DNA from 2 places in the Methylocystis sp. MJC1 genome. Region 2 is predicted to be linked to the other one. Evidence: riboswitches for the same ligand, from Rfam matches in the RefSeq annotation. Region 2 holds a riboswitch; the other holds the start of a gene.
What was found. Region 2 has a riboswitch for cobalamin ahead of OGR47_RS12795 (CbtB domain-containing protein). Riboswitches for the same ligand answer to the same signal wherever they lie in the genome.

Region 1: it holds a riboswitch for cobalamin, as region 2 does, so the genes downstream of both, OGR47_RS02530 (TonB-dependent receptor) here and OGR47_RS12795 (CbtB domain-containing protein) in region 2, are expected to answer to the same signal.

The regions. Positions count from the first base shown of each region.
Region 1 is NZ_CP107558.1:503,952-518,614, forward strand. It holds gene OGR47_RS02480 (formate--tetrahydrofolate ligase) at 1-865, shown strand, start outside; gene OGR47_RS02485 (aminotransferase class V-fold PLP-dependent enzyme) at 956-2,152, shown strand; gene OGR47_RS02490 (D-2-hydroxyacid dehydrogenase) at 2,245-3,186, shown strand; gene OGR47_RS02495 (NADP-dependent methylenetetrahydromethanopterin/methylenetetrahydrofolate dehydrogenase) at 3,363-4,223, shown strand; gene fchA (methenyltetrahydrofolate cyclohydrolase) at 4,225-4,854, shown strand; gene OGR47_RS02505 (malate--CoA ligase subunit beta) at 4,931-6,103, shown strand; gene sucD (succinate--CoA ligase subunit alpha) at 6,121-7,008, shown strand; gene OGR47_RS02515 (phosphoenolpyruvate carboxylase) at 7,134-9,881, shown strand; gene OGR47_RS02520 (HpcH/HpaI aldolase/citrate lyase family protein) at 9,944-10,915, shown strand; gene OGR47_RS02525 (glycerate kinase type-2 family protein) at 11,161-12,438, shown strand; cobalamin riboswitch at 12,809-13,003, shown strand; gene OGR47_RS02530 (TonB-dependent receptor) at 13,110-14,663, shown strand, end outside.
Region 2 is NZ_CP107558.1:2,627,623-2,642,285, forward strand. It holds gene OGR47_RS12745 (isoprenyl transferase) at 1-346, opposite strand, end outside; gene frr (ribosome recycling factor) at 426-986, opposite strand; gene pyrH (UMP kinase) at 1,141-1,866, opposite strand; gene OGR47_RS12760 (SDR family oxidoreductase) at 1,953-2,849, opposite strand; gene tsf (translation elongation factor Ts) at 3,151-4,077, opposite strand; gene OGR47_RS12770 (30S ribosomal protein S2) at 4,213-5,229, opposite strand; gene OGR47_RS12775 (hypothetical protein) at 5,656-5,850, shown strand; gene OGR47_RS12780 (DMT family transporter) at 6,002-6,913, shown strand; gene OGR47_RS12785 (sterol desaturase family protein) at 6,999-8,039, shown strand; gene cobO (cob(I)yrinic acid a,c-diamide adenosyltransferase) at 8,045-8,614, opposite strand; cobalamin riboswitch at 8,701-8,892, shown strand; gene OGR47_RS12795 (CbtB domain-containing protein) at 8,924-9,106, shown strand; gene OGR47_RS12800 (CbtA family protein) at 9,125-9,793, shown strand; gene cobW (cobalamin biosynthesis protein CobW) at 9,790-10,824, shown strand; gene cobN (cobaltochelatase subunit CobN) at 10,831-14,289, shown strand; gene cobG (precorrin-3B synthase) at 14,273-14,663, shown strand, end outside.

The DNA of each region.
Region 1 (14,663 bases), 1.8 Mb from region 2:
CGGTCCCTTCGCCAACATCGCCCATGGCTGCAACTCGGTCATCGCCACCAAGGCGGGCCTCAAGCTTGCCGATTATGTGGTGACCGAAGCCGGCTTCGGCGCCGACCTCGGCGCGGAGAAGTTCTTCGACATCAAGTGCCGCAAGGCGGGCCTGAAGCCCTCCGTGACGGTCATCGTCGCGACCATCCGCGCGCTCAAGATGCATGGCGGCGTCGCCAAGGACGACCTGAAGGCCGAAAACGTCACGGCGGTCGAGAAGGGCTTCGAGAATCTGAAGCGCCATATCGGCAACGTCCGCAAGTTCGGCGTGCCGGTGCTCGTCTCGATCAACAAGTTCTCGTCGGACACGGCGGCCGAGATGGCGGCGCTCGACAAGCTCTGCAAGGCGGAAGGCGTTGATTGCGTCGTCGCCGACAACTGGGGTTCGGGCGGCGCCGGCGCGGCGGACCTCGCCCGCGCGGTGGTGCAGACGATCGAGACGCAGCCCTCGAACTTCAAGCCGCTCTATCCCGACGAGCTGCCTCTGCCTGAGAAGGTGCGCACCATCGCCAAGGAGCTCTACGGCGCCGCCGACATCTCCTACGACTCGAGCATCAAGGCGCGCTTCGCGGAGCTGGAGAAGGAAGGCTTCGGCAACTTCCCGGTCTGCATCGCCAAGACGCAATACAGCTTCTCGACCGACGCCAACGCCAAGGGCGCGCCTTCGGGACACATCATCCCGATCCGCGAACTGCGTCTGTCGGCGGGCGCGGAGTTCATCGTCGCGGTCTGCGGCGACATCATGACCATGCCGGGCCTGCCGAAGGTGCCGGCCGCCAACAATATCGCGGTGGATTCGAACGGCCGTATCGCCGGCCTGTTCTGAGCATCTCGATAAAAGAATTCCGCGGCGTTCAGTAGGGCGCCGCGGTTCCTTCCAATCCTGCAAACTCTTCGCTCGAAAGGAGCAAATTAAATGGCGCAGAATTCCAGAGTCCCCGGCAGAAACTTCCTCTTCGTGCCGGGCCCGACCAATCTTCCCGACCGCATCGTGCGCGCCATGGCGGTCGCCTCGGAAGACCATCGCTCGCCGACCTTCCCCGACCTCGTGAAGCCGCTGTTCCCGGGCCTCAAGAAGGTCTTCAACACCGACAAGGGCGTGCCCTTCATTTTCCCGGCGTCCGGCACCGGCGGCTGGGAAGCGGCTATCACCAACACGCTGTCGCCCGGCGACAAGGTTCTCGCGCAGCGCTTCGGCCAGTTCTCGCACCTCTGGATCGACCTCTGCCAGCGTCTGGGCCTCGAGGTGATCAAGCAGGAGCGTCCGTGGGGCACGGGCAATGATCCGGAGTCCATCGAAGAGGCCCTCAAGGCCGACAAGAACCACGAGATCAAGGCCGTTCTCGCCACGCACAACGAGACCGCCACGGGCGTGACCTCGGACATCGCCGCCGTCCGCAAGGCGATCGACAACGCCAAGCATCCGGCGCTGCTCTTCGTCGACGGCGTGTCCTCCGTCGGCTCGCTCGAGTTCAAGATGGACGAATGGGGCGTGGACGTGATCGTCTCCGGCTCGCAGAAGGGCTTCATGCTGCCGGCCGGCCTCGCGCTGATGGCCGCGAGCCCGAAGGCGATCGAGGCGGGCAAGAACGCCAAGATGCGCCGCGCCTATTTCGAGTTCCAGGACATGATCGCGCAGAACGCGAACGGCTACTTCCCCTATACGCCGTCCGTCCCGCTGCTCTACGGCCTCAAGGAAGCGCTCGCGATCCTGTTCGAAGAGGGCCTCGATCAGGTCTACAAGCGCCACCATCACCTCGCCTCCGGCGTCCGCGCCGCTGTCGCGGCCTGGGGCCTCAAGACCTGCGCGCAGGACCCGAAGTGGGATTCGGACACCGTCACCGCGATCCTGGTTCCGGAAGGCTACAACGCCGCCAAGGTCATCGAGACCGCCTACAAGCGCTATAACCTCGCGCTCGGCGCCGGCCTGTCGGAAGTCGCCGGCAAGGTGTTCCGCATCGGCCATCTCGGCGACCTCAACGAGCTGATGCTGCTCGGCGCGATCGCTGGCGCGGAAATGGCGATGCTCGACAACGGCATCAAGATCGAGGCCGGCTCCGGCGTCGCCGCCGCCCAGGCGGTCTATCGCGCCAATCCGCTGCTGAAGGTCTAATTTGCTACTTCCTCTCCCCGCGCTTGCGTGGGGAGAGGGTCTCTCCAGATGAGGAGAGCTGTTGCGAGAATAAGGGAAACGAGGGGAGCTTCATGTCGCACAAAATCGTCTTTCTGGATCGCGAAACGCTCGACGCCAATGTGCGCAAACCGAATTTCCCACACGAATATACGGAATATGCGCAGACCGCGCCGGACCAGCTCGTCGAGCGCGCCAAGGGTTGCGACATTATCATCACCAACAAGGTGCCGCTGCGCGAAGCGACCTTGAAGCAGCTTCCCGACGTGAAGCTCATCGCCGTCGCCGCGACCGGCACCGACGTGATCGACAAGGCCTACACCACGGCTAACGGCATCACGGTCTCGAACATCCGCAATTACGCCTACAACACGCTGCCCGAGCATGTCTTCGCACTGCTCTTCGCGCTGCGTCGCAATCTGGTGAACTATGTCGACAGCGTGCGCCACGGCCGCTGGGGCTACGCCAACCAATTCTGCTACTTCGATTACCCGATCTATGACATCGCCGGCTCCACGCTTGGCATCATCGGCTATGGCGCGCTCGGCAAGCAGGTCGAAAGCCGCGCCAAGGCGCTCGGCATGAACGTGCTGATCAACGACGTCACGGATGTTCCCGGCAAGGTGGATGTCGCGACGATCCTGCGCGAGGCCGATGTCGTCACGCTGAACATTCCGCTGACGCCGCAAACCAAGAACATGATTGGCGCGAAGGAACTCGCGTCGATGAAGAAGACCGCCAGCATCATCAACACGGCGCGCGGCGGCATCATCGACGAGCAGGCGCTCGCTGACGCGCTGCGCAACGGCGTGATCGCCGGCGCGGCGCTGGACGTGCTGACCGTCGAGCCGCCGAAGAACGGCAACGTCCTGCTCGATCCGACGATCCCCAACCTCATCATCACGCCTCACGTCGCCTGGGCCTCGAAGGAAGCCATGCAGGTGCTGGCGGATCAGCTCATCGACAATATCGACGCCTTCGTCGCGGGCGAGCCGCGCAATGTGGTGACGGCGTAAAGAAGGGAAGGAAATGATCCCGATTGTCTCCCGCGCCGTCATGCCCGCGCTTGTCGCGGGCATCCACGCGGTGCAGCAGCGGGGCATTCCCAGCAAGCGATTTCGTAGCGTCCCGGCGTTATGGCCGGGACAAGCCCGGCCATAACGCGTGGCGGGTTTGCGCCTGAGGAACACTAATGACCAAGAAGCTTCTTTTCCTTTTCGACACGGATCCCGTCGCCAGCGTCTTCGACACGGTCGTCGGTTACGACGGCGGCGCCGATCACATCATCGGTTATGGCGGCGTGACGCCGGAGAGCGTCGGCGCGCTCGTCGACGGCTGCATCTACACGCGCGGCCCCAAGGAAAAGCAATTTACGGCGATCTTCGTCGGCGGCGGTTCGATGACCGCGGGCGAGGCCGTGTTCAAGGCGGTGAAGAAGCGCTTCTTCTCCAACTTCCGCGTCTCGGCCATGCTCGACTCCAACGGCTCGAACACGACCGCCGCCGCCGGCGTCGCGCTGCTCGCCAAGGCCGGCAATCTCAAGGGCAAGAAGGCCGTCGTCCTCGCCGGCACCGGCCCCGTCGGCATGCGCGCCGCCGCCATGCTGAACATCGAGGGCGCCGAAGTCGCCATCACCTCGCGCGACAAGTCGCGCGCCGACGCGGCCGCCAAAGCCATTCAGGAGCGCTTCGGCTTCACGCCCGTCGCGATCGAGGCCAAGGACAACGCCGCCCGCGCGGCCGCCGTCAAGGGCGCGCAGGTCGTGTTCGCGGCGGGCGCCATCGGCGTGACGCTGCTCGACGAAGCCGACTGGCAGAACGATCCGACAATCGAGCTTCTCGCCGACTGCAACGCGCAGCCGCCGCTCGGCATCGGCGGCGTCGAGGCGATCGACAAGGCCAAGGAGCGCCACGGCAAGATCGTCATCGGCGCGCTGGGCCTCGGCGGCCTCAAGCTGAAACTGCATCGCGAATGCGTCGGCAAGCTGTTCGAAAGCTCCGACCAGTTGTTCGACTGCGAAAACATTTACGCCCAAGCGAAGGTGCTGGCCTGATATGAGCGCGAAGACGGAAACGATCGGCAAATTCCTCGACGAACTCGCGAGCAGCGCGCCGACTCCTGGCGGCGGCGGCGCGGCGGCGCTCTCGGGCGCCATGGGCGCGGCGCTGGTGTCGATGGTCTGCAATCTGACCATCGGCAAGAAGAACTATGAAGCCGTTTCCGAGGATCTGAAGAAGACCCTCGCCCGCGCCGAGGCGCTACGTGAAGAGCTGACCAAGGGCATCGACGAGGACGTCGTCGCCTTCAACACGCTGATGGGCGCCTATGGCCTGCCGAAGGCGACGGACGAAGAGAAGGCTGCGCGCACCGCCGCCATCCAGGAAGCGCTGAAGGTCGCGACGCTCGCCCCGCTTGCGACCTGCAAGGTCTGCTACGAGGTGATCGCGCTGTCCAAGGAAGCGGCCGACAAGGGCAATCTCGGCGTCATCAGCGACGCGGGCGTCGCCGTGCTCGCCGCTAATGCGGGTCTGCGTAGCTGCGCGCTGAACGTCTTCATCAACGCCAAGTCGATCAAGGACCGAGATTTCGCCGAGACGCAGCTTGCCGAGGTCAATGCGCTGCTCGCCAAGGCGGCGGCCGAGACCGAAGCGGTCTATGAGGTCGTGCGCGGAAAGATTGGCTAACGCCATGAACGGCGGCTGACGCGCCTGCGCGCGCCGGCCGCCCAATAAGCGCGAAAGAACCGCGAGGGAGGAACCGATGGACGTCCACGAGTATCAAGCCAAGGAAATTCTGGCCGCGCATGGCGTCGCCATTCCGCCCGGCACCGTGGCCTTCAGCCCGGACCAGGCCGTCTATGCGGCGACCGAGCTCGGCGGTTCCCATTGGGTCGTCAAGGCGCAAATCCACGCCGGCGCGCGCGGCAAAGCGGGCGGCGTGAAGCTCTGCCGCACTTATCACGAAGTGCAGCAGGCGGCGCGCGACCTTCTCGGCAAGCGTCTCGTGACGGGGCAGACGGGGCCGGAAGGCAAGCCCGTGCAGCGCGTCTATGTGGAGGTCGCTGATCCCTTCGAGCGCGAGATTTATTTGGGCTACGTTCTCGACCGCAAGCTCGAACGCGTGCGCGTCATCGCCTCCAAGCATGGCGGCATGGAGATCGAAGAGATCGCGCGCACCATGCCCGACGAAATCCTGCAGGTGATCGTCGAGCCGGCGGTTGGCCTGCAGCAGTTCCAGGCCCGCGAGCTCGCCTTCCAGCTCGGCCTCAATATCAAGCAGGTCTCGCGCGCGGTGCAGACGATCATGGGCGCCTATCGCGCCTTCCGCGACAATGACGCGACCATGCTCGAGATCAATCCGCTCGTCGTCACCAAGGACGACAAGGTGCTCGCGCTCGACGCCAAAATGTCCTTCGACGATAATGCGCTGTTCCGTCGCCGTCACATCGTCGAATTGAATGATCCCTCGCAGAGCGATCCGCGCGAGGCGCAGGCGCATGAGCACAGCCTGAACTACATCGGTCTCGACGGCGAGATCGGCTGCATCGTCAATGGCGCCGGCCTCGCCATGGCGACCATGGACATGATCAAGCACGCTGGCGGCAATCCGGCGAACTTCCTCGACGTCGGCGGCGGCGCCTCGCCCGAGCGCGTCGCGACGGCCTTCCGTCTCGTGCTGTCCGACCGCCGCGTGAAGGTGGTGCTCGTCAATATCTTCGCCGGCATCAACCGCTGTGACTGGGTCGCGCAGGGCGTCGTCGACGCGGTGCGTCAGGAGAAGATCGAGGGCGTGCCGCTCGTCGTGCGCCTCGCCGGCACGAATGTCGAAGCCGGCAAGAAGATCATCAGCGAGAGCGGCATTCCGATCATCCAGGCCGATACGCTCGCCGACGCCGCCCAAAAGGCCGTCGCCGCGTGGCAGAGCGTGAAGTAAAGCGCCGGGAGGGCATCATGAGCATTCTCATCGACGAAAAGACGCCGATCCTCATCCAGGGCATCACCGGCGACAAGGGCAGCTTCCACGCCAAGGAAATGATCGACTACGGCAGCAATGTCGTGGCCGGCGTCACGCCCGGCAAGGGCGGTAAGAGCCATCACGGCGTGCCGGTGTTCAACACGGTGAAGGAAGCCGTGCGTGAAACGGGCGCGCAGGCCTCGATCACTTTCGTCGCGCCGGCCTTCTGCGCCGACGCGATCATGGAGGCCGCCGACGCCGGCATCCGCCTCATCTGCTCCATCACCGACGGCATTCCGGCGCAGGACATGATGAAGGTGAAGCGCTATTTCCTGCGCTTCCCGAAGGATCGCCGGCCGATGCTCGTCGGCCCGAATTGCGCCGGCATCATCTCGCCCGGCAAAGCCATGCTCGGCATCATGCCCGGCCATATCTACAAACAGGGCCCGGTCGGCCTCATCTCGCGCTCCGGCACGCTCGGTTATGAGGCCGCCTCGCAGCTCAAAGAACTGGGGCTCGGCATCTCGACCTCCGTGGGCATCGGCGGCGACCCGATCAACGGCTCGTCCTTCCTCGATCACCTCGTCCTCTTCGACAAGGACCCGGAGACGGAAGCCGTGCTGATCATCGGCGAGATCGGCGGCCCGCAGGAAGCCGAGGCTTCCGCCTGGATCAAGGAAAACTTCTCCAAGCCGGTCGTCGGCTTCGTCGCGGGTCTCACGGCGCCCAAGGGAAGGCGCATGGGCCATGCCGGCGCCATCATCTCGGCGACGGGCGACAGCGCGGCGGAGAAGACCGAGATCATGAAGTCCTACGGCCTCACCGTGGCGCCCAATCCGGCCGAGTTCGGCTCGACGGTCGCGAAAGTGCTCAAGCGGGCCTGACGGCGCCATCATCGAGCTTTCGCGTTCTCGATATAGATCGTGAAAGCTCGGTTGCCGTCTTCTTGTGAAGGATGCGCCGGCGCGGACCGCCGGCCTGGCGTTTCGTACGCTTTTAGGGAGCTTCTATGACCGCCGAGAACCAGAACACGACAAGCGCGATCAGCCTTCCCTCGGCTTTCGCGACGCGTTCTGTCACGGAGGCTTCCGCCTTCCTGCGCGAGCAATTGCTCGCCGTCATCCGCCGCCATATGCCCGAGATCGAGGCCGTGGTTCGCGACTCGAAGGCGGGCGCAGGCCTTGCGCCGAAACAGATGGCGCGCGCGCTGCAGGCGCAGGGGATTATCTTCCAGCTCGTCTCCATCGCCGAGCAGGCTTACGCCATGCGCCGCCGCCGGCGCATCGAGCGCGAAAGAGGGCACGACAAGCTGCTCGGCACGTTCGATTACGTGCTCTCCAGCGCCGCCAATGCGGGCGTCGGCGCGGCGGAAGTGCGCGCGCAATTGCAGACGCTGCGCATCCGCCCGGTCATCACGGCGCATCCGACCGAAGCCAAGCGCGTTTCGATCCTCGAAAAATACCGCCGCATCTATCTGCTGATGCGCGAATTGGAATCCACGCGTTGGACCGACCGCGAGCGCGAAGCTTTGGTGAAGTCGATCTACGACCTCATCGAGCTTTTGTGGCTTACCGGCGAATTGCATCTGGAAAAGCCCACGGTCGAGCATGAAGTGCTCTGGGGACAGCATTTCTTCCAGGAAAGCATCTTCGATCTCGCGCCGGAGCTTCTCTCCTCCTTCGAGCGCGCGCTGAAGCGCCACTATCCGCAAGAGAAGTTCGAGGTCACGCCCTTCTTCCAGTTCGGCTCCTGGATCGGCGGCGACCGCGACGGCAATCCATTCGTCACCAATGAGGTGACGCGCCAGACGATGCGGCTGAACGCGACGGCGAGCCTCAATTATTATCGCAACCGCGTCGTCGATCTCGTGCGCATGCTGTCGATCAGCGAGCGCGCCGCCGTGATTCCGCCCGCCTTCAAGGAAGAGCTGTCGCGCCGCCTCAAGGAGCTGCCGGACGGCGCATCCATCGCGCAGCGCAACTTCAACGAGCCCTATCGCCAGTTCGTCACGACGATCCTGCGCAAGATCGACAACACGCTTGCGGCGACGAATGACGAGCCGACGACGGGTCCGCGCTATACCAGCGCAGACAAGCTCATCGGCGATCTGCTGCTGCTCGAATCCGTGCTGATCGACGCCAAGAGCGAGGCGCTCGCGACCGACCTCGTGCGCCCGCTGCGCCGCGCTGTGGAAATCTTCCGCTTCAGCACGGTGCGCCTCGACATTCGCCAGAACACCACGCGCACCACCGCGGCGCTGCAGGAGTTGTGGCGCATCAAGACCGAGGGCGAGACGCCGCCGGAAGCGACGTCCGACGAATGGCGCGCGTGGCTAATGAAGGAGCTCGAAGCGCCGCGCGCAGCGCCAATCCCGCGTGACACGCTGACTGCTGATACGCGCGACATCATCGAGATGTTCGAGGTCGTCGCCGATATGCGCGCGCGGCTCGATCGTGAGGCCTTCGGCAGCTTCATCCTGTCGATGACCTCCTCCGCCAATGACGTCCTGGGCATCTATCTGCTGGCGAAAGAGGCGGGCCTCTTCGCCGACGCCGCGGGCGTCGACCATCTCACTCTACCGATCGTGCCGCTCTTCGAGACGATCACCGATCTGCAGGACGCGCCGGCGATCATGCGCGATCTGCTGCAGATTCCGCTCATCCGCCGCTGCACCCGGGCGCAGGGCGATCTGCAGGAAGTCATGATCGGCTATTCCGACTCCAACAAGGACGGCGGCTTCCTGTCGTCGAACTGGGAGCTGTTCAAGGCGCAGGCGCGGCTCACGGAAGTGGGGCAGGAGATGGACATCGCCATCGCCTTCTTCCATGGCCGGGGCGGCTCCGTCTCGCGCGGCGGCGCGCCGACCGGCCACGCCATCGCGGCGCAGCCGGCGGGCTCGATCCGCGGCCGTTTCCGCGTCACCGAGCAGGGCGAAGTCGTCTCCTTCAAATACGCCAATCGCGGCACGGCCGCCTATCAGATGGAGCTGCTCGCATCCTCCGTCTTCCAGCATGCGTTGAAATCCGAGCGCGAGGACGCGCTGGTGCCGCGCAAGGATTTCGACGAGGCGCTCGAGGAAATTTCCTTCGCGTCCTTCGCCGTCTATGAGCGGCTCGTCTCCGACCCGGATATCGTCACTTATTTCCAGGCTGCGAGCCCGCTCGAAGAGATCTCGCTGCTCAACATCGGCTCGCGTCCGGCGCGCCGCTTCGGCGCCAAGAGCCTCGCCGACTTGCGCGCGATCCCCTGGGTCTTCGCCTGGGCGCAGAACCGCCATTCGATCACCGGCTGGTATGGCGTGGGCTCCGGCCTCAAGGCCTATCTCGATACGCATGGCGATCGCGGCCTCGAATTGCTGCGCTGGATGTTCGAGGATTCGCGGCTCTTCCGTCTCATTCTCGATGAGGTCGAGAAGACGTTGGCGCTCGTCGATCTCTCGATCGCCAGGGCCTACGCCAGTCTCGTCGCCGACGAAGCCGTCCGCGAGAAGATCTTCAAGATGATCGAGGACGAATATGCGCTCACCCGCGAGATGGTGCTGCGCGTGACTGGCGATCGCGATCTCACCGACCGCTTCAAGGAATATGCCGCGCGGCTAGAGCACCGGCTGCCGGTCATCAACGAAGTCAATCGCGAACAGGTCGAATTGCTGCGCCGTTTCCGTTCGGCGCAAGACGAGAACGAGAAGGAGGCTGTGAAAGCGCCTCTGCTCATCTCCATCAGTTGCATCGCCGCCGGCCTCGGGGCCACTGGCTAAATGCATCCTGACGCGCTTCCAGCAGGCGCATCTTTGGGACCAATGAAGAAAGGAAAGTCGTTATGAGCTTTACCCTGATCGAGCAGGCCACGCCGCGCCTGCACCGCTCCGAACTCGCCGTGCCGGGCTCCGCGCCGGGCATGTTCGAGAAGGCCGCCCAGTCGAAGGCCGACCAGATCTTCCTCGACCTGGAAGACGCCGTCGCGCCGGACGACAAGGAGCAGGCGCGCAAGAACATCATCCAGGGCCTCAACGACATCGATTGGGGCAAGAAGGTGATGACGCTGCGCATCAACGGCCTCGACACGCAGTATTGCTATCGCGACGTCGTCGACGTTCTCGAGAACTGCCCGCGTCTCGACGTCGTGCTGATCCCGAAGGTCGGCGTGCCGGCCGACGTCTACGCGATCGACATGATGATCACGCAGATCGAGCAGTACAAGAAGCGCACCAAGCGCATCGGCATCGAAATCCTGATCGAGACCGCGCTCGGCATGGCCAATGTCGAAGCCATCGCCCAGTCCTCCAAGCGCCTTGAGGCCATGTCCTTCGGCGTCGCCGATTACGCCGCCTCGACCCGCGCCCGCACCACCGTCATCGGCGGCGTGAACCCGGACTACGGCGTTCTCACCGACAAGGACGAGAAGGGCAACCGCGACTACTACTGGATGGATCAGTGGCACGCCGCCCAGACACGCATGATGGTCGCCTGCCGCGCCTATGGCCTGCGCCCGATCGACGGCCCGTTCGGCGACTTCAACGATCCGGAAGGCTATAAGGCCGCCGCCAAGCGCGCCGCCGTTCTCGGCTACGAAGGCAAGTGGGCGATCCACCCCTCGCAGATCGAGCTGGCCAACGAGGTCTTCACGCCGTCGGAAGCGGAAGTGAATAAGGCCCGCCGCATCCTCGATGCGATGGCCCAGGCCGCCAAAGAAGGCAAGGGCGCCGTGTCGCTCGACGGCCGCCTCATCGACATCGCCTCGATCCGCATGGCCGAGGCGCTCATCGAGAAGGCCAACGCCATGGGGGCGTAATGAACTCACCCTCTCCCCGCTTTTGCGGGGAGAGGGATTCTCCCTTCTCCCGCTTGCGGGAGAAGGCGTGACGGATGAGGGCCCTCACCCGACCCCTGCTGAGGCAGGGGCCACCCTCTCCCGCAAGCGGGAGAGGGAAGTCAGCTTCATCTAGATTGCCGATCGTGAGCGTCCCCTCTCCCGCTTGCGGGGGAGGGACAGGGAGGGGGCGCCCCAAAGCCCCGCATCTTTCTGGAAAACCGCTAATGTCCGACGACCACCGCCAGCTTCTCCGCGCCATGTTCGACGCCGCCGTCGGCGCCGCGCATCCGTCCCTTTGCCTGCCCAAGCACCTCGAAAAGGTCGCGCCGCCCAAGGGCCGCACGATCGTCATCGGCGCCGGCAAGGCGGCCGCCTCCATGGCGGCGGCGGTCGAGGCGCATTGGAAGGGCGGGCCGCTCGAAGGCCTGGTCGTCACCCGCTACGAGCACGGCGCCGAAACCAAGCAGATCGAGGTGATCGAAGCCTCGCACCCGGTCCCGGACGCCGCGGGCCGCGAGGCCGCCAAGCGCATTCTGCAAAAGGTGCAGGGCCTCACCGAGGACGATCTCGTGCTGGCGCTCATCTCCGGCGGCGGCTCGGCGCTGATGGCGCTGCCGGCCGAGGGTGTGACGCTCGAAGAAAAGCAGACCGTCAACAAGGCGCTTTTGAAGAGCGGCGCCAATATCTCCGAAATGAATTGCGTGCGTAAGCACCTCTCGGCGATCAAGGGCGGCCGTCTTGCGCGCGCCGCCGCGCCCGCGCGCGTCGTGGCGGTGATGATTTCCGACGTGCCGAACGATGATCTCTCCGTCATCGCCTCCGGCCCCACCGTGCCCGATCCCTCGACGCGCGAGGACGCGCTCGCGGTCATCGCCAAATATAAGATCGACGCGCCGGCCGCCGTGCTGAAGCATCTCGCGAGCCCTGATTGCGAAACGCCCAAGCCCGGCGACGCCATCTTCAACCGCGTCGAGAACATCCTCATCGCGACGCCGCAAGGCTCGCTCGACGCCGCTGCGGCGGTCGCCAAGGCCGCGGGCTTTACGCCTTGCATCCTCGGCGATCTCGAAGGCGAGTCGCGCGACGTGGCGCTGGTTCACGCTGGCGTCGCCAAGCAGATCGCGCTCCACAATCAGCCGTTCCAGCCGCCCGTCGCCATCATCTCCGGCGGCGAGACGACCGTCACCGTGCGCGGCAACGGCAAGGGCGGCCGCGACGCGGAGTTCCTGCTGGGCCTGATGCTGGCGTTGGAAGGCTTCGGCGGCATCTCCGCCATCGCCTGCGACACCGATGGCATCGATGGCGTCGAGACCAACGCCGGCGCCATCATGACGCCCGACAGCTTCGCGCGCGCGCAGGCCAAGGGCGTCGATCTCAAGGCGCTCTTCGCCAACAACGACGCCTTCACGGCCTTCGAGGCGCTCGGTGATCTCGTGGTGACGGGGCCGACGCGCACCAACGTCAACGACTTCCGCGTGATCCTGGTGCCGAAGCAGGGCTGACGACACGCGCGGCGCAAGCCTCTTTGGGAAGCTGCGCCGCGCAATATAAAAACACTACAAGCGTCGCCGTTTCCAAACGAGCCAGTTTGGAAACGGCTGCGCGTCGGCTTGTGCCGCCTCGCATCAGGGCTCCGAATCCAGGTTAACAAACCCTACGCAGCCGCGTCATGCCCGCGCTTGTCGCGGGCATCCACGCCAGGACATTGCGACGCGCGGGTGCGTTATTCCGCTCATGTTCTCAGCTTTCCGCGTCGGCGCGGCGTGGATGGCCGCGACAAGCGCGGCCATGACGCCAGTGCACGTCTACTCGTTAACCCGAATTCGGAGCTCTGCGTCCCAAGTCAACCAGCTTGACACAGCCTCACGGGCCCTATTCATTCAAGATAACGGTTCCTTTCGGATCAAAAGGGAATGCGGTGCGGGCTCTTCGGCCCAATGCCGCAGCTGCCCCCGCAACTGTAAGCGGTGAGCTTGAAGCCAGACAGCCACTGGGCGCAAGCTCGGGAAGGCGGCCTCACGTGACGACCCGCGAGCCAGGAGACCTGCCGTTGTTCGTGGTCACGCGCGAAAGCGCCGGGCGGGGTGCACCGGGGCGGTCATCGGCTTCTGTCGTAAGGCGACGAGGTTGCGGCCATTCGCAGTGACGGTCCACGTCCGCTGCGAGTCAGCCCATGTTTTTGCGCCGCCGTTTTGGCCTGCTTCTCTCTATCACTGTTGCTCTCCCGAACGCCGCTTCCGCCCAGCAAGCGTTACCAACCATCAGCATTAGCGCGCGGCCGGCGGCGCGCGTAGCGACGCCCGCTCGCCCACGACAGCCTCTACCCTCGTCGCCGGTCATCGCCGCCGCCACGCGGCCCGCGCCCTCAGCGAGCGATCTTGCGGGACCCACGCCGCCGCCGATCACGGCGGCAAGCGAGAAGTTCTTCACCGGCAAGGACGTCAATTCCATCCCTTTCGCGCGCCCTGGCGAGGCTCTGGAGATCGTGCCCGGCCTCGTCGTCACGCAGCACTCAGGGGACGGCAAAGCCAACCAATATTTCCTGCGCGGTTTCAACCTCGACCACGGCACGGATCTCGCGCTCTATCTCGACAGCATGCCGCTGAACATGCGCACCCATGGGCACGCCCAGGGCTACGCGGATTCAAATTTTCTGATCCCCGAGCTGCTCGGCTATGTGCTTGCCCGCAAGGGCCCCTATGATGCACAGGACGGCGACTTCTCCTCGGCCGGCTCGGTCTATCTCCAATACAAGGACAAGATCGAGGCGGGCTTTTATCAGCTCACCGGCGGCAATTTCGGTTATGGGCGCGCGCTCGCCGTCGCGCCTTACAAGGATTTTGCCGGCGGCTCCGCCTATGGCGCGGTCGAGTCGCAATATTACAACGGACCCTGGGAGCGCGGCGACAATCTGCGAAAGTTCAACAGCGTGTTTCGCTGGTCGCGCGGCGCGCAGGAGGACGGCGCGTCCGTCACCTTCATGGGCTACGCCAATAAGTGGTATGCGACCAACCAGATTCCGGAACGCGCGGTCTATGCCGGTCTTATCCCGCTGTGGGGAACGCTGAACCCCACTGACGGCGGCGACACGACGCGCTTTTCGCTTTCCGCGCGCTGGAGCCAGACGGAAGGCAATCACGCGAGCCGCGTCGAGGCCTATGTCGTCCGCTCGACGCTCGATCTCTACAACGACTTCACGTACTTTCTCGCGAACCCGTCCCTCGGCGATCAATTCCGTCAGTTCGACCGGCGCTGGATCGCGGGCGTCAATGCCCAGCACAATATCAAATGGGACAGTTTCGGGCTGCCGGTCGAGACGCGCTTCGGCTTGCAGGGCCGCTATGACGATATTCGCCTCGGCTTGCAGGACTCGTTTAGGCGTACGCCCTATGACACGATCCGCAACGATGCGGTCGGCGAGGGCAGTATCAGCCTCTGGACGGATACGAGCGTACGTTGGACGCCTTGGTTGAAGACGGTCGCGGGCGGGCGTTTCGATTATTTCAACGCCAATGTCGCTTCGCTGCAATCGCTCTGGGGCGCGCCGGTCGTGGCGACCAGCGCCGGCCTGCCCGCCTTCCTGTGGACAGGCCCGTGGAACAGCGGCTCGAAGGACGCCGCGCTCTTCAGCCCCAAAGCGTCGATCATTCTCGGCCCCTTTGCGAAGACGGAGCTCTTCGCTAATTACGGCGAGGGCTTCCACTCGACCGACGCGCGCGGCGCGGCG
Region 2 (14,663 bases):
CGCGCGCGCCGATGACGCGCACCCGCACGTTGTTTTCATGCAATTCGGAGAGGTCGTTGCGAATAAACCGATGCAGCAGGCCCAGCAGGCTCTGCACCTCTTCGCGCGGGCGCGACCAATTCTCGGCCGAAAAGGAATAGACCGTCAGATATGAGATGCGGAGCTCGATCGCGGCGCGCACGGCCCGACGAAGCGCCTCGACGCCACGGCGATGCCCCTCGAAGCGCGGCAGGCCGCGGGCCGCCGCCCAGCGACCATTGCCATCCATGATGAGCGCGACGTGGCGCGGGACAATTCTTATGTCGAGCGTGGTCGTCGCCATCTCCAAAAAATCGCCTTCCGCCATAATGTCGTTCCGAATCGCCGGCCGATCTTCGCAATGGAGGCAGGGATGCGCCGCCGCGCTCGCGTCTCCAATCTGACCCTCAGACCTGCATGATTTCCTTTTCCTTGGCGGCCAGGGCGGCGTCGATTTCCTTCACGGACTCGTCAGTCGCCTTCTGCACCTCGGTCTCGTGCCGTTTCCCATCGTCCTCTGGAATAGCGTGATCTTTCAATAACTTCTTCAGCATGTCGATGCCATCGCGCCGAACATGCCTCACCGAGACGCGGGCCTCTTCCGCATATTTGTGGGCGACCTTCACGAGCTCCTTGCGGCGCTGCTCATTGAGCTCCGGCATGCGGATGCGCAGGATCTGGCCCTCGACGGTCGGCTGCAGACCGAGATTTGCTTCGCGGATCGCCTTGTCGACAGCGATGACCAGCGCCTTGTCCCAGACCTGGACGGCGAGCATGCGCGGCTCCGGCACGCTGACAGTCGCCACCTGATTGAGCGGCGAAACCTGCCCATAGGCGTCGACATGCACCGGGTCGAGCAGGCTCGCGGCGGCGCGGCCCGTTCGCAGGCCGCCGAACTCATGTTTCAGAGTCGCAATCGCGCCCTGCATCCGGCGCTTCAAATCCGCGAGATCGAATTTATCCGTCATGATCTCCACAACCTGTCTTTCATCGCCAGCGGGCGCGAGGGCGCGTATCGGGCCGGCGCGGTATCTTAACTGGCCCGCGGGCGCCCGAGGTCCGCCATCGGAGCCCCTTATGGCATGTTTTTAGGCTTCACGCGCAAGTTAAAGACACGTGAGATTAGGGCGCGACGAGGGTCGAACGCCCGCCGCCGGCCAGCACCGAGGCGATAGCGCCGGGTTCGCCGATCGAAAAGACGATGATCGGAATTCGGTTTTCCCGCGCGAGCGCGAAGGCGGCCGTGTCCATCACCGCAAGATTTTGGGCGATCGCCTCGTCGTGGGTCAAGCGCTCATAACGCTTGGCGGCGGGATCGCGCTTGGGGTCGGCGGTATAGACGCCATCGACCTGGGTCGCCTTCAGCACCGCGTCGGCCGAGAGCTCGGCCGCGCGCAGCACGGCGCCCGTGTCGGTCGTGAAGAAGGGATTGCCGGTGCCGCCGGCCGCGATCATCACCCTCCCCTTGGCGAGATGATGCAGCGCCGCGCGGCGGGAGAAGGATTCGCAGAGCGAGGGCATCGGCACGGCGGAGAGGCAGCGGGCCGGACGCCCCTGCATCTCGATCGCCTGCTCGAGCGCCAGCCCATTCATGACGGTTGCGAGCATGCCGATCGAATCGGCGCGGGCGCGCTCGATGCCCGTATCGGCTCCCTTGATGCCACGGAAGAAATTGCCGCCGCCGACGACGACCGCGACCTCATGGCCATTCTCGGAGGCCGTGGCCAGGTCCTTGGCGATACGCTCCAGCGTCGTCGCATCTAGCCCGTAGGGCTGCGACCCCTGCAGCGCCTCGCCCGAAAGCTTCACGACCACGCGTTTATATCGCTTCGAGGCGTGATCGGACATGACGGGTCTCTCTGATTGGCTTGGGCGGGGGCGCGACTTAAATACGAATGGCGCGCTCTCGCCGCAAGTGACCCTTTAGAGAAACCTTACGGGCCAACCTCGCCGCCTGTCGCCCCGAACACCTGCCCCGTCGCGTAGCTCGATTCGGCCGAGGCGAGCAGAACGTAAAGCGGCGCAATCTCCACGGGCTGGCCGGGGCGCCCGAGCGGCGTGTCGCCGCCGAACTGGGTGAGATGCTCCTGCGTCTGTCCGCCCGTGGGCTGCAACGGCGTCCAGAAGGGGCCCGGCGCGACGGCGTTGACGCGGATGCCTTGCGCAGCGAGCTGCTTGGCCAGCGCCCAGGTGAAATTCAAAATGCCAGCCTTCGTCACTGCATAGTCGATGAGGTGCTGTGACGGCTGATAGGCGTTGATCGAGGTCGTGTTGATGATGGTCGAACCCGGCCGCATATGAGGAATGGCCGCTTTGGTGATCCAGAAAAGCGCATAGAGATTGGTGCGGAAGGTCCAGTCGAGATCGTCCGTGGTGATCTCCATGATCGATTCGTGCACATGCTGGCGGGCGGCGTTGTTGACCAGAATGTCGAGCCCGCCAAGTTCGTTCACGGCGTCGTCGACCAGGCGCTTGCAGAACATTTCGTCGCGAATATCACCGGGGATGGCCGCGGCCTTACAACCGGCGTCCTCGATCAACGCCATGACCTCCCGGGCGTCCTCCTCCTCTTCCGGAAGATAATTGATGGCGACATCAGCGCCCTCGCGCGCGAAGGCGATCGCCGCTGCGCGGCCAATGCCGGAATCGCCGCCCGTGAGCAGCGCCTTACGGCCCTTGAGCCTTCCCGACCCGCGATAGCTCTTCTCGCCGTGATCTGGCCGCGGATTCATCTTGCAAGCGAGGCCCGGCCAGGGCTGCGGCTGCTTCTCGAAAGGCGGCTTGGGGTAAAGCTCGCGGGGATTTTTGAGCCCGTCGGACTGCGTCTGCATCTCCGGCAGGGGGGCGGAGCTCTCTATGCCGGTTACCGAGATATTCTCCCGGATCGATTCCGTGATCGATTGTTCCTGCGCAGGCATTGAACCCTCCCGGCGCCCCGCCAGTGGGGCGAAACGCGGGGGGCGAGGGAATGTTTCAGATGTGGTTCGCTCGTGGCCGTCGAGCGCCTTCAGCCTCGAGGCGCCCAACAAAAAAGGCAGACGCAGTCTCCCGCGTCCACCCTCATCCGACCTTCGCTGACGCGAAGGCCACCTTCTCCCGCAGGCGGGAGAAGGAGAAATCCATTGCTTTGGCTCAGCCCTTCGCGGCAGCCGCGACTTCCGCGGCGAAATCGCTGGTCTGCTTCTCGATGCCTTCGCCGAGCGCATAGCGGACGAAGCCCTTGATGGCGATCGGCGCGCCGGCCTTGCCTTCGAGCTCCTTCACCGCCTGGGCGACAGTCTTGCCATTGTGCTCGGGGTGGTTCGAGGGCTGATCGAGCAGGCAGACTTCCTTGGCGTAAGTCTTGATGCCGGATTCGACGATCTTCGCCAGCACATTGTCGGGCTTGCCGGCGTTCTTCTCGCGCAGCAGATTGGCCTCGCGCTCGACAATCGCCGGGTCGAGGCCGGCTGCGTCCATCGCCTGCGGATTGGCCGAAGCGACATGCATGGCGATCTCGCGGGCGAGCTTGGCCAGCACTTCCTTGTCGCCGGTCGATTCCAGCGCGACGATCACCGCGATCTTGCCCTGGCCGTCGACAACCTGGCCGTGGACATAACGACCGACGACGCCGTCCGACACCGTCAGCGCGGCCGCACGGCGCAGCGTGAGGTTCTCGCCGATCGTGGCGATCGAGGACGTGATGTTCTCAGCAACCGTGCCGCCGCCCGGATAAGCCTCTCCGCCGAGCTCCGCGGCGTCGGTCTTGCCGGTGGCCAGCGCCACTTCGGCGATGTTCTTGACGAGCGTCTGGAAGTCGGCGTTGCGGGAAACGAAGTCGGTCTCGGAGTTCACCTCGACGACGACGCCCGTCTTGTCGCCGGTGAGCGCGGCGACAAGGCCCTCGGCCGCCACGCGGTCGGCCTTCTTAGCGGCCTTGGAGAGGCCCTTCTTGCGCAGCCAGTCGACAGCAGCCTCGAACTCGCCCTCGGTCGCGGTGAGCGCGGCCTTGCAATCCATCATGCCGGCGCCGGTGCTCTCACGCAGTTCCTTGACGAGGGCGGCGGTAATCGTGGCCATGGTCGAAATCCTTCTGTTGGGGCCGGCTGGAAGCCCGCGGCGACGGCTTCCCGGCTCTCGGGGGCTTTATGGCGACGGGCGCCGGCTCTGGATGAGCCGGCGCCCGAGGTAAAGACGAAAGATGACAGTCAGTCGTTAGGCGGCGAGAAGCGCGCGCGCCTGATCCACCCAGCCGTCGCGGGCGATGCGGCCGCTGAGCTTGAGATCGGCGTCGACCTTTTCGACGTCGGCCGGCGTCATCGCGGCGATCTGCCAGTAATGATAGATGCCGGCGTCGTTGAGCTTTTTGACAACCTGAGGGCCGACGCCATTCAGCTTGGCAAGATCGTCGGGCGCGCCGCGCGGCGCTGCGAGCAGCTCGAAGACCTCAGCCGACTCGTAAGCCTCGCCGCCTTCGGCGGCCGCCACGGCCGGCTCGACGGCCGGAGCCTCGGCTTCGCCGAGATCAACGCCCAGCGCGCCCTGGCTGCGGGAGATGCCGTCGATCGCGGCGCGGGCGATAAGGTCGCAGTAGAGCTGGATGGCGCGCCCGGCGTCGTCATTGGCCGGGATCGGATAGGTCACGCCGTCCGGATCGCAGTTGGTGTCGAGGATCGCCACCACCGGGATCTTCAGGCGGTTGGCCTCCTTGATCGCGAGCTGCTCCTTATTGGTGTCGATGACGAAGATCAGGTCGGGCGTGCCGCCCATATCCTTGATGCCGCCGAGCGCCTTTTCGAGCTTGTCGCGCTCGCGGGTGAGGAGCAGGCGCTCCTTCTTCGTCACGCCCTGGGCGCCGGCCGAGAGCATCTCGTCGAGCTTGCGCAGGCGGTTGATCGAACCCGAAATGGTCTTCCAGTTGGTCAGCGTGCCGCCGAGCCAGCGGGAGTTGATGTAGTATTGCGCGCTACGGCGGGCGGAGTCGGCGATCTGATCCTGCGCCTGGCGCTTGGTGCCGACGAAAAGCACGCGGCCGCCCTTGGCCACCGTGTCGGAGACAGTCTTCAGCGCCTGATGCAGCAGCGGAACGGTCTGGGCGAGATCGATGATGTGGATGTTATTGCGCACGCCGAAAATAAAGGGGGCCATCTTCGGGTTCCAGCGATGCGACTGGTGGCCGAAGTGAGCGCCCGCCTCGAGAAGGCCGCGCATGGTGAAATCAGGAAGCGCCATTTTACTTTTCTCCGGTTGAGCCTCGGCGAAAGCAAGGTGAAGAGGCCGGAAACCGGCCACCGGAAACGACGTCTTGGATCAGACGCCGCATAACCTTCGCCTGTGGGATGCGCGCGCTTATAGGGGAAGCGCCCGCAGGGAGCAATAGGAAACGCCGCAGAGTTTGCAAGGCGGTGCGGGCGCGCGAGTGAGAATAAGCTGCGGCGGCGTTCAAATGAGGCGTCTCGGAGAAGGTTCCACGCGCCGAAAATATTTTTTGTCCGCGACCAGTTGTCGCACATTAATACATTGATTTCATAGCGAAAATTCGTATTTTTTGCTCGGAAAATTACGCTCTTCGCGCAGATTGCCAAGCGGTTTGAATCGGGCTAGGGTTACCTCGATGCGGCAAGCATTCTGGTAAAAAAACAAACAGGGGGAAAACGCATGGCTGTCAACGTTCACAGCTCCGGCGACATCGGCAAGATGCTCATCTGGGTCGCCGCCTTCGTCGGCTTCGTCGTCGTCGCTCTCACGTGGGTTCCGGATTGGATCTCCCCCGAGGGCAGCAACGGCACGGGCAACAACCGCGAAGCTCTCGGCACCGCCGGCACCGGCGCTACCGCGCGCATGATTCAGTAATACCCCTGCTGAACGACTTGCCGGGGGTTGATCTCCCGGTCTTGTCGTTAGGGAGCGATCAGCCCGGCAACGGCGCAGATCGATTTGGAGCCGACGCTCTCGATTTATTCGGGCGTCGGCTTCCGCGTTTTTGGCTCCCGAAAGGAACTTTATGACCCGGATGCGCGCCGATTTATTGCTTATGGCGGTTTCGATCATCTGGGGAACGGCTTTTATCGCGCAGAAACACGCCAATGAGGCCATGGGGCCGATCAGTTTCGTCGGCGCGCGTTTTTTGGTGTCCTGGGTGGCGCTGGCGCCGCTGGCTTTCTACGAGCACAGTAAAAAGGCTCAACCGCCGTTGAGAAAAGAGGATCTGGGCCTCGCGGGCCTGATCGGCCTCTGCCTGTTCGTGGCCTCTGCTTTGCAACAATCCGGCCTCGTCACGACCACGGCGACCAATGGCGGGTTTTTGACCGCTCTCTATGTGATCTTCGTCCCCTTCATCGTCTGGATTATCACCGGAGCCAAGCCGAGACTCGTGGTCCTGACCGCAATCGTTGTCTGCGTCGCGGGCGCCTGGCTCCTGACGGAACAGGGACATTTTCAGGGGCTGACGGCTGGCGACGCCTTGGTTCTGATCGCCGATATCGCATGGGCGGCGGGGATCAGCCTGGTTCCGGTCTTCCTCGCGCGCGCCGACCGGCCTTTCTTTTTGGCTTTCGCGCAATATGGCCTCGCCGCTGTCTGCGGTGTCGTGGCCGGGCTCAGTTTCGAGCCCCTCTCGCAGGAAGGATTGGCCATGGCGTTCCCGGCCATTCTCTATGCCGGCGTCTGCTCCGGAGGAATCGCCTTCACGCTTCAGATCTTCGCGCAAAAATACACGCCCCCGGCGGAAGCCGCTCTCATCATGTCGCTCGAGAGCGTCTTCGCCGCCCTGTCGGGCGCGGCGCTGCTCGCCGAACGCCTGACGGGCCCGGCTATCCTGGGCTGCGTTCTCATCCTGCTTGGCGTCGTTTTGGTCGAAGCCGGGCCAGCCATGCGGAAAGTCCAGCTGCGCAGCTATCTGCGAAAGCTAGCCTGATGACTCCGTTGGGAAAACGCCTTGGCAACATAGCGCCTTGCGAATACGCTTCGCGCAAAAGAACTCTACCGACCAGACAGCTGCAATGGACCTGAACAGCGCGATCCGCTTCTCCATAAGGCAAGTTTCGTCGGAACTGTTTTCGGCAGGCTCGATTTTTTCGGTCTATTCGCTGGCGTCGTCCTTCGCTCTGGGGTTCGCCGCATTGGCCTATCGGCGCTTGAGGCGCCGGGGGCGCGCCAATCTGCGGGCAACCGCGCGCGCTGTTTTTTCCAAGAATTTTGCGGCGCGCGACTCTGTTCATGCGGACATCAAACTCTTCGTCCTGAGCGTCATCTTCATGCCGGCGGTCATCGGCGGCCTCGTCGTTTCCTCGAATACTATTGCGATGGGCGTCCATTCCCTTCTCGGCAAGGCGTTCGGCCCAGCGGGAGACACAGGACTTAGCGATTTGCAGATCAAGGCGATCACAACCGTCGTCTTGTTCCTGGCCTATGAGATTGGCTATTTCGTCGACCACTATCTCAAGCATCGGGTCGCTTTTTTGTGGGAGCTTCATAAGCTCCATCACACGGCCGACGTTCTGACGCCTCTGACGAACTTCAGAAATCATCCGATCGATAACGTCATCTTCGGATATATGCTCGCGACCTTCATCGGCGGCGCGTCGGGCGCGTTGCATTGGCTGTTCAACCGGCAGACGGAGATGTTTTCCGTCGACGGGAAAAACATCCTCTTCCTCTGCTTTCTTTGGACGATCGGACATCTCCAGCACTCGCAGTTCTGGATTCCGTTTCCGGGTGTTTGGGGACGCCTCATCTTGAGTCCCGCCCATCACCAAATCCATCACTCGACCGACCCGAGGCATTTCAACCGTAACCTTGGCAGTGTTCTGGCCGTATGGGACTGGATGTTCGGAACGCTGGAGATCCCCACGGAGAAAAACCCGCGCCTGACCTATGGCGTAGACGAAAAAGGCGTCAACCAACATTCGTCGGCGAGCATATTGCTGACGCCCGTGGCTAAATCAGCTTCCGCGCTCTGGCGCGCCCTCGTCTCAGCGCCGCAATTCCTTTTCAATGCGCGAGGCGTGGCGGTAGGCCGAATGCTGCGCCGCCACGGCTGAGCTTTTCAAAACTCGATGCCTTCCTGCGCCTTCACGCCCGCCGCGAAATGGTGCTTCACCAGGGTCATCTCCGTCACGAGATCGGCGGCGGCGATCATCTCCGGCTTGGCGTTGCGACCTGTCACGACGATATGGAGACCCTCCCGCCGCGCCGCCAATCTCTCGATCACCTCTTCTAACGGCAGGTGATCGTAACGCAGCGAAATATTCAGCTCGTCGAGCACCAGCAGGCGAATCTCGGGATCGTCCATCAGCGCGCAGGCCGTCTCCCAGGCGCGCCGCGCCGCCGCCTCGTCACGGGCGCGGTCCTGCGTCTCCCAGGTGAAGCCCTCGCCCAACGTATGCCACGAGACCTCCCCTAGCTTCTCCAGCATCTCACGCTCGCCCGTCCGCCAGGCGCCTTTGCCGAATTGCACGACGCCAACCTTCCAGCCATGGCCGAGCGCGCGCAGCGCCAGACCGAAGGCCGCCGTGGACTTGCCCTTGCCCGGCCCGGTGTGGACCATCAGCAGGCCCTTTTGCGCGATCGTCTTGCCGACGACCTCGGCGTCCTGCACGGCCTTGCGCTTTTCCATCTTCTCGCGATGGCGGCGCGCCGCGTCCTTTTCCTGCTCTTCTTTCAAAACGCGCTCCTTGGCGTTTGACGTAAACGTGACGCGCGCATATGACTGAGTGCGACGGTCCTTCGCAAGAAGGCGAAAAGGGAACGCGGTGCGGGAGTCCCCAAAACCGCGGCTGCCCCCGCAACTGTAACCGGGAAGGCCGCGCCTTCGGCCACTGAGCCAAAAGCTTGGGAAGGCGGCGCGGATGGAACCCGGAAGCCAGGAGACCTGCCGTCGCTTGTCTGAATAATGCGCCGCCGGTGGGGCGGCAGGGAGACCCTGATGACGACCAACACCGCCGCCATTCGTTCGATTTCCGTCTCCCGCGCGGAGACGCTGAAGGCTGCTTTCGTCGCTTTCATCATCGGCCTCGGCCTCGTCTATGGCGCGGGCTTCGCCAACTCCGAGACCGTGCACGACGCGGCGCATGATTCGCGCCACGCGCTCTCCTTCCCCTGCCACTGACCGCCCTTCACGCGACCCGTGATCGCGCGCCTGTTGGCGGCCGGCCTCGTCGCTGGCCTTGTTGCGGGCCTTGCGGTCGCGGGTCTGCAACACGTCACGACTACCCCGCTCATCCTCGCCGCCGAGGTTTATGAGGCAGCTCAGCACGCCCATGACGCGGCCGAAGCCGCGGGCCCGGCCTTCGAGGGCCTACGCCGCACGGTGGCGACAAGTCTCGCGACCATCGCCGTCTCCGCCGGCTATGCGCTGATCCTACTCGCCGGCATGCTGTTTTCGGGAGAGTCCATCGGCCCACGCCGCGCCGCGCTCTGGGGCGCCTGCGCCTTCGCCGCCACCGGATTGGCGACGAGCCTCGGCCTCGCGCCGCAATTGCCGGGCGCCGCCGAAACCGCCCTCGCAGGCCGCCAGATCTGGTGGCTCGCCACCGCCGCCTCGACGGGTGCCGGGCTTTTCGCTCTGCTGCGCCTCGACGCGCCCGCCGCCAAGGTCTTCGGCGCCGCGCTGATCGTCGCGCCGCATTTCTTCTGGCCGACGGCCGCCACGCCTGAAAGCACCGTCCCCGCGGAGCTTGCCGCGCGCTTCGCGGCGGCGTCGCTTACCGTGCAGGCGGCGAGCTGGGTGCTCGCCGGCGCGCTGGGGGGGCTAGCCTGGCGTCTCATCTCGCGCGACGAAACGGAGGCCGCATGAGCGCCGCCAAAATCCCCGCGACCATCGTCACCGGCTTTCTGGGCGCCGGCAAAACGACGCTCATCCGCCATGTGCTGGAGAACGCCCGCGACCGCCGGCTGGCGCTTGTCATCAACGAATTCGGCGACGTCGGCGTCGACGGCGACATTTTGCGCGCCTGCGGCGTCGAGAACTGCCCGGAGGAGAATATCGTCGAACTCGCGAACGGGTGCCTGTGCTGCACCGTCGCCGACGATTTCGTGCCGGCGATCGAAGCGCTGCTCGCGCATGAAAAGCGGCCTGATCATATCATCATCGAGACCTCCGGCCTCGCGCTGCCGAAGCCTTTGGTGAAAGCTTTCGACTGGCCCGCGATCCGCTCGAAGCTCACGGTCGACGGCGTGATCGCCGTCATCGACGGCAAGGCGGTTGCGGAAGGCCGTTTCGCCGACGATCTCGACGCCATCGCGCAAGAGCGCGCCGAGACCAAGACGATCGACCACGACAATCCGCTCGAAGAAGTCTTCGAGGATCAGCTCGCCTGCGCCGACCTCGTCATTCTGAACAAGACCGACCTGCTCGACGACGCTGAAGAGGCGGCTGTCGTCGCGCAACTCACGCAAGGCGCGCGCGAAAGCGTGAAAGTCGTGCGGGCGCGCGAAGGCCGCGTCGATCCGCTCGTGCTGCTCGGCCTCGCCGCGGCGGCGGAGGACGATCTCGCGAACCGCCCCTCGCATCACGACGCCGAGACCGAACACGATCACGACGATTTCGACAGTTTTGTCGTCAGCATTCCCGCGATCTCCGATCCCGCCACTCTTGTTACGAAACTCGTTGAAGCCGCCCGCATGCATGACGTGCTGCGCGTGAAGGGCTTCGTCGAGGTCGCGGGCAAGCCGATGCGTCTTCTCGTGCAAGGCGTCGGCGCCCGCGTTCAGCATCATTTCGACCGCCCTTGGAAAGCCGGCGAAGAACGCGCGAGCCGTCTCGTCGTCATCGGCGAAAAGGGACTCGATCGCGAGTCGATCGCCGCGATGCTCGCGCAGCCGTGAGGCGCCATGCATCTCCTGCCGCGCGATCTCCATAGTCTCGACGACGCCGGGGCGGCGACGGATCTCGGCCAGACTCCGGCCGACATAGTCTTCCTGTCTTTTTCCGACTCGGAGCTGCGCCTGCTGGCGCGGCTGCACGCGCGCGACGAGCACCTTGCAAGCCTGCGCTGTGCGTCGCTCGCACAATTGAAACACCCCTACTCCGTCGACCTCTATCTCGACACGGTCGCGCGCCACGCCAAGCTCATCGTCGTGCGGCTTCTGGGCGGCAAGGATTATTGGGCTTACGGCGTCGAGCAGCTCGAGGCTCTGGCCCGCACGCACAATATTGCGCTCGCGATCGTGCCGGGCGACACGGTCGAGGATTTGCGGCTCTCGCAAGCATCGACGCTCGACGCTGAGGCACTGAACCGAATCTGGCGTTACTTCCAGAACGGCGGCCCCGACAATTTCCGCTCGTTTCTGGCCTATGCGTCGACACTCGCCGGACGCCCCGCCGATTGGCGCGACAGCATGTCGGTCGCCAATGCCGGCCGTTTCGCCCAAGCCTGTCGCGCTGCCGAAGTCAGCGCCCCGCGCGCGACGATCGTCTTCTATCGCTCGCTCTATCTCGCCGACGACGTTGCGCCCATTGTCGCGCTCGCCGACGCGCTCAATGAACACGGCTTCGCGGTCGACGCCATCTATGTCGCGAGTCTGAAGGAGCATGAAAGCGAAGCCTTCGTGGCGCAAGCGCTCGACTCATTCGCGCCCGACGTCATTCTCAACGCAACCGCCTTCTCCGCGCGCCGCGACGCCGGCTGCGTGCTCGACGGCGCCGACGCGCCCGTCCTGCAAGTCGCGCTTGCCACCTGCACGCGCGACGCATGGGAAGCCTCCGCGCGCGGCGCCAACGCCGCCGACCTCGCGATGAATGTCGTGCTGCCGGAAGTCGACGGCCGCATCTTCACACGGGCCATCTCCTTCAAGGAAACCGCGCCGCGCGGCGCCGCAGAGTTGGACGAGCCCCGCCATGCGCCGGAGCCGTCGCGCATCGCTTTCGTCGCAGAACTCGCAGCGAATTGGGCGCGCCTGCGCCGCAAATCGAACGCCGAAAAAAGCTTAGCGCTCATTCTCTCCGATTACCCGGCAAGGCGCGGGCGCAGCGGCTATGCAATTGGCCTGGACGCCGAAGCGAGCGTCGTGGAGATTATTGCAACACTGCATGACGCCGGCTACGCGCTAAACGATCCTTCGTCATTGCGAGCCGAAGGCGAAGCAATCCAGAGCAACGCCACGAACGCCGCGGAAATCCCCTCTCCCGCCTGCGGGAGAGGGTGGCCCCTGCGTAAGCAGGGGTCGGGTGAGGGCCGCCCTCATCCGACCTTTGCTGACGCAAAGGCCACCTTCTCCCGCGAGCGGGAGAAGGAGGGATCGCGGTCGATCATTCGCGCGCTCGAAGAAGGCGCACCGACGATCACTGTTTCGCTCTCCGACTATTCGCGTTTGCTCGAAACGCTTCCTGCAAGCTTCATTGCGACTCTCAACGACGCGTGGGGCGCGCCACAAGACGACCCCGCCGTTACAGGCAACGCCTTCCGCTTCTCCTGCCTCATCAGCGGCAATCTCGTCATCGCCCTGCAGCCCGATCGCGGCGCGCGCGCCGAGCGCTACGAAACCTATCACGACATGCAGCGGCCGCCGCGCCACGCCTATGTCGCCTTCTATCTCTGGCTGCGCCACATTCGAAAAATCGATGCGCTGATGCATCTCGGCGCCCATGGCACGCTCGAATGGCTGCCGGGCAAATCGGTGATGCTCTCGCAGGAGTGCACGCCCGAAGCCGTGCTGGGCCCTACCCCACTCATCTATCCTTTCATCGTCAACGATCCCGGCGAAGCCGCGCAGGCCAAGCGCCGCACGAGCGCCGTGACCATCGGCCATCTCACGCCGCCGCTCGTCGAGGCCGAGCTCTTCGACGCCGCTGCGACGATCGAGACGCTGCTCGACGAATATGCGGCCGCAGCGTCGCTCGATCCACGTCGCGCGCGCCTCATCGCCGGCGCCATACTCGATGAAGCCGAACGCAGCGGGCTCGCGCAGGAATGCGGCGTGACGCGCGAGACCGACATCACCGAAACGCTGGCGCGACTCGACGCCTGGATGTGCGATTTGAAGGAAATGCGCATCGGCGACGGGCTGCATGTCTTCGGCCGCGCCGACGAAGACGCAACGCGCAACGCTTGTGGGCTAAGCGAACGCAAAGCGCTCCTCGACGCGCTTTCGGGCCGCTTCGTCGAGCCCGGCCCCGCCGGCGCGCCGTCGCGCGGCCGCGCCGACGTCATCCCCACAGGCCGCAACCTTTTCTGCATCGATCCGCGCCACGCGCCGACGCAAACGGCTTTCGACATCGGCCGGCGCGCAGCGCATGAAGTGATGACGCGCCATGCGCAAACGCATGGCGACTTCCCGCGCCGCATCATGCTCGATCTCTGGGGCAGTGCGACGATCCGCACCGGCGGCGAGGATTTCGCCCAGGCGCTCGCGCTTCTCGGCGTCCGACCGACATGGGATCAGCAAAGCGCGCGCGTCATCGGCTTCGAGATCTTGCCGCAAGCGAAGCTCGATTTTTCGCGCGTCGACGTCACGCTGCATGTCTCGGGCCTGTTTCGCGACATGTTCCCCGGCCTCATCGCCCTCTTCGACGACGCCGTGCGCGCCGTGGCGGTGCTCGACGAAGACGCCGGTTTCAATCCGCTCACAGAAGCGCGAGACCTCACGCGCATCTTCGGCGCAGCGCATGGCAACTACGGGCTCGGCGTCAGCGAGAAGATTTTGCGCGGCGATTGGACGTCGCAGGACGATCTCGCCCGCGCTTATCTTGCAGCGGGCGGCCATGCGCTCGACCGCACAGGCGACAGCGCGCCGGCATATGACGCGTTCAGCGCGCAAGTCGCCGGCGCCGACGCCCATGTTCATGCGCAGGACATGGCGGAGGTGGACGTGCTGACGGGCCCCGCCTTCGCCGATTTCGAAGGCGGCTTCGCGGCGGCCAATAAAATGCTCGGAGGCGACGCCGCTCTCGTGCATCTCGACGCAACGCGGCCGGAGCGCCTGACCGCGCGGCCGTTGCAAGACGAGATCGCCCGCGTGCTACGTATGCGCCTCGCCAATCCGCGCTGGCTCGAAGGCCAGATGCGCCATGGCCATCGTGGCGGCGCCGAGATCGCGGAAGGCGTCGATAATCTCTACGCCTTCGCGGCGACGAGCGGGCTCGTCAGCGACGCGCAATTCGACCTGGCCTTTTCAGCGACGCTCGGCGACGACAAAGTGCGCGACTTTCTCGCGCGCGAGAATCCGCGCGCCCTGGAGGCGATCGCGCATGTCTTCAACGACGCGCTCTCGCGCCAACTGTGGCGCACCGGCCGGAACAGCGTGCGCGACATCCTAACGAATGTCGGAGGGGCCCATGCAGCCGACGCCTGAAATCAAGGGCTGGTGCCCAGGGGCTTACGCCCCCATGGCGAGCAATGATGGCCTGCTCATCCGCGCGAAGATCGTCGGCGCGCGGATAGATGCTACACAGCTCGCAGCCATTGCAGTGATTTCCGCCGATTGCGGCAATGGCCTTGTGGATCTCTCGCAGCGCGCGCAACTGCAAATCAGAGGCGTCAGCGCGGCGACCTTGCCCGAGGCGCTGCGCAGACTCGACGCCGCTCGCCTACTTCCGCGCGACGCCGCGGCCGAGCGCGTCACCAATATTATCGCTGCGCCGCTCTCTGACGACGCCAATGCAATGGCGCACGAACTCGCCGACGCCATCCAGCCAGATGAGGCGCTGCGCGCCCTCCCCGCCAAAT